2 regions of the Bacillus sp. FDAARGOS_235 genome follow, and region 1 is predicted to be linked to the other one. Evidence: a T-box and tRNA genes for the amino acid it is inferred to sense, from the RefSeq annotation. Region 1 holds a T-box; the other holds one or more tRNA genes.
The links. The T-box of region 1 lies ahead of metG (methionine--tRNA ligase). A T-box ahead of a tRNA ligase gene usually reads a tRNA of that ligase, here a tRNA-Met.
Positions count from the first base shown of each region.

Region 2: it encodes a tRNA-Met, which carries the amino acid that the T-box ahead of metG (methionine--tRNA ligase) is inferred to sense. The anticodon was not compared.

Region 1 is NZ_CP020437.2:3,368,333-3,372,603, forward strand. Features, by position in the region: gene A6J74_RS19205 (methyl-accepting chemotaxis protein) at 1-857, opposite strand, end outside; gene A6J74_RS19210 (class I SAM-dependent methyltransferase) at 1,270-2,238, opposite strand; T-box leader at 2,202-2,472, shown strand; gene metG (methionine--tRNA ligase) at 2,523-4,157, shown strand; gene A6J74_RS19220 (EamA family transporter) at 4,200-4,271, opposite strand, start outside.
Region 2 is NZ_CP020437.2:2,861,428-2,865,698, forward strand. Features, by position in the region: gene spoIIE (stage II sporulation protein E) at 1-1,471, opposite strand, end outside; tRNA gene A6J74_RS16660 (tRNA-Glu) at 1,734-1,805, opposite strand; tRNA gene A6J74_RS16665 (tRNA-Met) at 1,819-1,892, opposite strand; gene A6J74_RS16670 (S1 domain-containing RNA-binding protein) at 2,054-2,539, opposite strand; gene divIC (cell division protein DivIC) at 2,627-2,986, opposite strand; gene yabQ (spore cortex biosynthesis protein YabQ) at 2,983-3,636, opposite strand; gene yabP (sporulation protein YabP) at 3,633-3,941, opposite strand; gene A6J74_RS16690 (RNA-binding S4 domain-containing protein) at 4,000-4,271, opposite strand, start outside.

The DNA of each region.
Region 1 (4,271 bases):
TTTGTGGTATTTTCCATAGAAGCAGTTGTTTCGATAAATACATTTTCAGAAGCTTCTTTTACACTTGTTGATGTTTGTTGAACTTGCTTTATTATACGCTGTAAGTTAGCAAGCATTTGATTAAAGGAATTTGCAATGTCACCAATTTCATCTTTACTCGTTACGTGTAATCTAGCGGTTAAATCGCCATCTTGCGAAGCTAATTCTTTTAACTTCGCATCAATTTGTCGAATCGGTTTAACGAGTTTACCAGAGAACCACCATGCCAATAGAATAGATGTTAATGTACATGTAATGAGTGAGAAGAAAATAATATATTGAATAAGGGATGAAGAAGACTCTACGTCAGCAATTAATACATCCCGTTTGTCATTTTCTTCATTTGTATATTTAGTAAAACGACTTAAAAGGTCATTTACATAATTTGTTTGAGCAAGAGCAATTTTGGATGCTTCATCCCATTTTCCTTCACGCGCAAGAGGGAGGACTTCATTATCTACGACGCTGCGCCATTTTGCTCCCATTAAAATGGCCTCTTTCATTCCTTCTGGGAGTTTTTTATCACTTGTTACTTTCTCCCTAGTATCAGCTAGTTTTTTTCCTTCCCGGTTGAATTTATTCAATCCTTTTTGGTCATGTGATAGTAAATATTCTTGTAAACCAGCGACCTGTGCTTGGAACCAATCGCCACGTTCTTTTAAAATCGTTGCTCTTTTCGATACATCATTCTTTAACGTTTCGATTTCACTTGCTTGATGCATCGCAAATGAAAGAATAACAATAAGAGCAATGCTAAATAAGGAAGAAATGCTTAAGAGTGTGAACAGTAGTTTTTTTCGAATGCTAACATATTTCATCGTTACCCCTACCTTTTAAAACTGTTTATTATAATTTATAAATATCTAGAACGAAATTAATAAAAACATGATTAAGAAGTTATTAATCTGTTCCATGAAAATTATAGCAGATAATGGAATATGGCAGATTAATGTGAGTAAATGTTCTTAAAATGTATACATTTGTATATCAAAAAATTCATAAATAAAAATTAGAAATGGTATTGTAATTTGAAATAACATCATGTATACTTCTAATTAGTTGATAACGATTATCAGTATCAACTGAAACATTACTCTTCGTTATGTTGGTCATACCCCTTTTTGACGACGTAAGTCAGAGACAAAATGTTGAAATATCTTGTGTCCTATTCTACAGAATTATGGTAATCTCCAACCTCAACTTATATGCGTAAGCATGCAAAAAAGGATCCTATCCGTGAAGGGATCCTTTTTTGCATGTTGTCGCAATTAATGTATATAGACCTGGTATACGTTCTTCAATTCCTTCAGGTGAAGTAGAAGGGAAAACCCACCTTTGATGAGATCCGTGTTCTTCAACTAGCTTTTCAATTTTAAAACGTTCTTCCGCAAGTGTAGTAACAATTTCTCCTAATGTCCAGCGGCGTACGTTTGTTTTCGGTAAAGCCTCTTTCTGCGATTCTGTAAGAAGAATGCTATAAGCAACATCATCTTCAATCAATTCTTTATCGAAATAATTTCCATTGGCCCGAAATGATGGATGATCTACACCTAATAATTTAGTGTAAACAGGATGATAGTCACGAAGGATAAGCATTCCATCTTGTTTAAGTAAGTTAGCAATCTTTTGAAAGAGTGGTTTTAAATCTAAAAAGTAATGAAGTACACCAAGTTCCAGCAAGACGACATCAAATGATTCGGAAAGATTTACATCCAGTACATCAGAGACGATGTATTGGATAGAGACACCAGCGGCTTCTGCAAGTTCATTTGCATATTTGGCATTACTCGCTGAAATATCAACAACTGTTACGTCAGATCCTAATAGGGAAAGAGCGACGGCTTTGTTTCCTTTTGACCCGAGTAAATTAATAATACGTTTTCCTTTTGGCGATTGTATGTAAGGTAAATAATGTGCTACTTCGCGTGTGGGCTCTTCCATAATCTTTTTCGCATAATCAACTGGCGCCCCGTGGCGATTCGTCCAAGCTTCATAAGCAGCTGCATTCCAGCTTTTTTCATTCATCATGCTTAGTTGCTTTTGATTCAATGTTATCACTCCTTTTACGAACGTATAGTTATTCGGCAGGAAGATGGGATTTCCTTTTCTTTTTAAATAAAGTTTGATTTTTCTATAATTAAATCGTAAAATACGTGTTATACGTAAAAGCGTTGAAAAGGAAAAGTAGGATGAAACCATTCTTTCCAGAGAGCTTCGGTAGGTGAGAAGAAGCAAGAATATTCATTTGAACAATGGCCTTTGAGCTTCGTCCTGAACTTATCAAATGATAATAGTAGGCGGCGACGAGAGTTGGTACTCGTTATCAAAACCACAGTATAAGAGCATATAGCTCCGTACTTGTTAAGGCTAATTATGTGAGTGATTGGCGAAATAAGGTGGTACCGCGACTGTTTATACAGCCCCGCCCTTATCTTTTTTAAGATAAGGGCGGGGCTTTTTATATTTTAAAGGAGGAATATAGGATGAGTATTTTTATTGGAGGCGCTTGGCCGTATGCAAATGGTTCGTTACATCTTGGGCATATTGCTAGTTTGTTACCGGGAGATATTTTAGCACGTTATTACAGGGCAAAAGGTGAGAATGTGTTGTATGTTTCAGGAAGTGATTGTAATGGAACACCCATTACAATTAGAGCAAAACAAGAAGGTGTGACGGTGGTAGAAATTGCTGATAAGTACCACGAAGAGTTTGAGCGATGTTTTCATAGCCTTGGTTTTACTTATGATTGCTATACACGTACAGATAGCGAGTATCATCATGAAACAGTTCAAAAAGTTTTTTTGCGTTTATTAGAAGAAGGTTATATTTATAAAAAAACAGTGGAACAAGCATATTGCGAAACGTGTACACAGTTTTTACCAGATCGTTACGTAGAAGGAATTTGTCCTCATTGCCATGAAGCAGCAAGAGGAGATCAATGTGATGCTTGTTCGGCCATTTTAGATCCACTCGATTTGTTAGAAAAGAAATGTAAGTTATGTGGTAGTACGCCATCCGTACAGGAAACAGAGCATTTCTATTTCGCACTGCATACATTTCAGGAGCAAATTAAAGGAGTCGTAGAAATTGCAAAACAAAAAGGAACATGGCGTGACAATGCAATTCAGCTAACAGAAAGATATGTAAAAGAAGGGTTGCAAGATAGGGCAGTATCGCGTGATTTACCAGTCGGGGTTCCAATTCCAGTGGCAGGATACGAAGATAAGAAAATTTACGTATGGATTGAAGCAGTGACAGGATATTATTCTGCAAGTAAACATTGGGCTGAAAAAACAGGGAAAGATGACCAAGAGTTTTGGGATAAAGAAACGAAAACGTATTATGTACACGGAAAGGATAATATTCCATTTCACTCTATCATCTGGCCAGCGGTATTACTTGGAGTAGGAGAAGAAGCGATTCCTCGTCATATCGTTTCAAATGAGTATTTAACGGTAGAAAAAAGAAAATTATCGACAAGTAAAAACTGGGCAGTATGGGTACCTGATATATTAGAAAGCTATGATCCAGATTCGATCCGTTACTTTTTAACAGTAAATGCACCAGAAAATCGTGATACTGATTTTTCGTGGCGTGAGTTTATTTACAGTCATAATAGTGAATTGTTAGGTGCATATGGGAACTTTGTGAATCGGACATTAAGGTTTATTGAAAAGTATTATGATGGCGTTGTACCGAAGGGAACTATTCATGTAGAGCTGAAAGATAAAGTAGAAGGATTATATAAATATGTAGGAGCGGCTATTGAACAAACTAAATTTAAGGTGGCGTTAGAGACAATATTTGATGCAGTACGTTTTGCAAATAAATACTTTGACGAAAAGCAGCCTTGGAAACAAAGAGAAGATGATCCAGTTTCATGTGAAGAAACGATTTATAATTGTGTTTATCTTATCGCTAATTTTGCAAATCTCCTTGAACCATTTTTACCATTTTCAAGTGAAAGAGTTCGAAACACATTGTCGATTGTTAAACGAAATTGGGAACCGCAAAATACGTTGCCCAATAGAATTGATAGCGTACAGCCATTATTTGAGCGAATCGATGTAAAACAAATTGAGCATGAGATAGAGAAACTGTATGGAGCGGTAAAGTGAACGAGAGAGAAAAGACCTTTCAAGTAAATGAAAGGTCTTTTGTTATGCACTATGCACACGATTATGTTTGTTTTCTTTTCTATACGTAAGGAGCTGAGGAGTGAAAATACCAAA
Region 2 (4,271 bases), 510 kb from region 1:
CCATAACTTTTGATACGCCTAATAATTGCTCCGCTACTATTCTGCGATTTTCTTTCATTTGTTTTCGTAATTTTTGTCCCTCATAAAAGTGATCTAATTCACCGGCTACTAAATCTGTTACTTTCTTACCTCTCACACAATGCTTGTCCCATTCACGAACTAACTTCCGATTATGCTGCAGTGTTCCTTCTTCCGTTTCACTCATTATTTGTTTCATATAATCATACGTTTTGTCAAAATTAACCACCCAGCATTGATCCTTTTTAAAGCACGTTTGACATGTTTTCGCAGTAATTGTACTTAAAAATAAATCTGCCTCTGTTTCTTTATCTTCCTCCTCCACATAACCATATACAGAAAAGCTATTAGATAAAGCCGCAAACACATTTGCAAATTGATTAATTTTGTTCGCTGTAACATCGCGCATTCTTCTTAAATATTGTTGTTGATCTTGTGAATGCTCTTGTGTTCCCGGCATAAATTTAGCAATGCGATCCAGAACAAGTTTCGGTGTTAATAAAAAGAAAACAATTGCCACACCTGATTCAATTAAAGTTGTTACAATGTTCGTTTGCTTATCTACATATAATGTAATTAAGCTTGTCCCAATTAACAAACCTAAACTAACGCCTAGACGCTTCCCTTCTTTCAATAACCCTCCAAGCAATCCAGAAAAAGCAAGAAGGCTAAGCTGAGACAAACTGGACACATTCGCTAAACTTAATATTAAGCCGGTGACAACCCCAACTGTGGATCCTGTAGCAGCGCCGGCGATGAAGGCAAATACTAACACTAAATATCTAGTGAAAATATGTTGAATAGAAGCGTCATATACAAACCAATCCGTCGTACCTGTTAAAACAGATGCTAGTAATATAATTAAACAAACAATTTCTTCTGTCTCTAATGCTTGTTGTTTCCCTTTCCTTTCTACTAAGAGCGGAACACTTTGTAAAAATATCATCGTTAATACGAAACTAAGCCCCGCTTCAATCGTGCTAACGAGCAAATCGTACATGGTGATAGTTTGCTGTGCAAAATATACAACAACTAAATGTGCGGTTAATGCGGAGATAAATACTTGGAATGGTACAAGTCCAACAGTTTTACGTGTAAACCGACTAAAGAAGATATTATAAATGAAGAAAGTAAAGATAGACGCGAAAGTAAAAAATAAATTATCTATCGAAACTGAAAGTGCTCCTCCCATTAAAGCTAGGAATGCGAGCGGCATTTTATCTCGCTTCATAACATAAACGGCAGCGAAAAACGGTAATGCAAACGGTAAAATGTTTGTTAATATATACGCTCTTCCCAAAAGAAAACCAATAACAACAATAATAAATCCCCATCTAAAGAAAACTTGTTCAAACTTCATTCGCAACTTACTCGTCCACTTTATTCCTCCAAGCTGACTTTCATTTATTGCCAATGCACTTGTATTCATAGTATTCCTTCCTGCTTTAGGCATATTTTTAACACCACCTGCATAGTTTAATTACTGTCATTATAAAAGATGCTTATTGGGATTTTTGTCAAAACAACAGTTTTCACTTTTATAATCGTTCGACTTTTTATTCGAAATAACTCTACATATATACATAGTATGTAATTTATCTCCCTTTATTATATTGAAGATTCAGAAAATTTAAGGTGATTTTGTAGAAGTATTGTATGTCTTACTTTTTTATTTAACAAAAAAAGATCATGCAAGTTTGCATGATCTTTTTAGATGACCCGTACGGGATTCGAACCCGTGTTACCGCCGTGAAAGGGCGGTGTCTTAACCACTTGACCAACGGGCCGTTAAATTAAATATAGCGGCGGAGGGGATCGAACCCCCGACCTCACGGGTATGAACCGTACGCTCTAGCCAGCTGAGCTACACCGCCATGTCGTCTTATTTAACGGACAATTAGTATCTTACATCAGATATCATTTAAAGTCAACACATCTCAAAAACTTTTTTAAAAAATATATTTTCGCATATAAAAAAGCACCCTGAGCCATCACTCTGGGTACCTCTCTATATGTTAAAAACTAAACGTTCTTATTATCCGCGACGTGCGCCACGGCCACCACGTTTAGACTCTGTGTTACGCTTTAAAGAAGTTAAACGATCTTCGCTATCCTTTAAGAAGCGTGCCATCTTTTGCTCAAATGTTTCTTTTGGAGCTCGGTCGTTACCGCCACCGCGATTATCTCTGTTGAAAGAGCGATTATTACGTTGTGGACGTCCAGAACGTTGTTGATCACCACCGCGTTGGTATTCACCGCGTGGACGATCTCCTTCTGTTTTTTCACGTTCTTTCGCTTTTTTAATAGATAGACCAATTTTCCCATCTTTTTCAACATTAATAACTTTTACTTCTACTTGGTCGCCCACTTTTAAGTGATCGTTAATATCTTTCACATAATTATCAGCAACTTCACTAATATGAACAAGACCCGTTAAGCCTTCTGGCAGCTCCACAAAAGCCCCAAAATTTGTAATACCTGTTACTTTACCCTGTAACTTGCTGCCTACCTCGATTGACATAAAAAAAATGCTCCTCCTTAGTGATTAAAAAGTCAAATTTTACTTTATTATATATAATCCTAAAATATAGTGTCAATAAGACATACTTTACTTAGAAACAGGAAAAATTATCTCCCCTTTTCCGGAGAAGAAATAATCCCTTCTAGCAATCTTTAATACGTACTCTTCATCATTTAACTTTTGAACTTCGTCTTTTAGACTTTTTTCTTTATTCGTTAATGAATCTAGTTCTTTTTTCATGTCCTTAACTTTTGCTTCTTTTGCTTTAATGGAACTGTTTTGTTGATAAAAAGTTACACTAATACTCGCAATAATTGTAAAAGCAAAGACAAGAAAAACCGCTAAACGGCGATAAAGTCGCTTCCTGTTCTCATCCGTTTGTATTATATGCTCTTTAACAGGATTTGGACTCTGTTTTTCGATTGTTCTTTGTCTCAGTTCCCTCATTTCCGAGGTCCCCCTAACTTCTTTTTTATACGCTCCCATAGTTGGAAGATGTGTCCCTTCAATTTTGCTATATATTGCAGGAACCCTACATGTTTCATTATAAAAAGTTTAACACGATTAGGGAGAAGTTTCCATATGAGCAAAGCAATAAATCGAACAGGCCAGAAAAAAACTTTCCATATGAAAAGTAATATCCAAATCACCATTTTCCATAACACATGTCCAATTGAAAGCAGTATACGAAATAAGAATAATATAAATGCAATAAATAGCTGCGCTATAATAATAACAGGTTTTATCATGAGTAGCTGTATAATTCGAACAAAAAAATGTGTTGTTTGCACAAAAATATAGATGAGAAAATTTAACAACCTCATGTATAGTGCTTTCAATAAGCTTTGATATGCCGCAAAACCACATAATAATGCCAAAAATACATATATACGTAGTTCAGCTTCATTTACGAGAAGTAATACATAAAAAACGAATAATGCTTGGACAACCCAAAATAGTATATCATGTATAAATACAAGCCAACGTTTACGTTCCTGACGCTTTAAAAAACGTTGGTATGTATCTAATGATGCTCCAATCCAAGCACCCATTCCGATCATCGAAAGCATTGTATACAACTGAATTGTTAGACTCATTTAAACAACTTACTAAAGAAGCCTTTAGTTTTCTCCCCTTGATTCTCATCAATATACAACATCTCATGAATCTTGCCTTTAATCGATACAACACCTTTTTCCACATCTAAATTCTTCATTTGCAAGTTTTGTCCACGAATTGTTAAAAAACCCATCACAGTCTCGAGTAAAAATTCTTCGCTATCAAAACTCTCTACTTGTTTTACACCAGTAATATCGATCACACGCCTACCACGCATAATAATATCATGCTCTACAGAAACATTTTGTTGATTAGAAGACATAGGTGAGTAACCATTATTCACGAAAATCCCCCCATAGCTTTATACTAGCTAATAGTAATGTATGAAGGGATAGCATATTTTAGAACAAGCCCTCTTCTGCTTTTACTTTTTCTTCGCGAACTAGGCTATACATATTTGCTGCATCTTCTTTTTTTGTTGTTTCTTTCAATTCATTTACTTTCACCGTTACTATTTTTTGACCGAAACGAATTGTTAATTCATCAGCCACTTTCACATCTGAACTCGCTTTTGCGACTTGACCATTGATAGATATTCTTCCTTGATCAGATACTTCTTTTGCTAATGTTCTTCTTTTAATTAAACGTGACACTTTCAAAAATTTATCTAGAC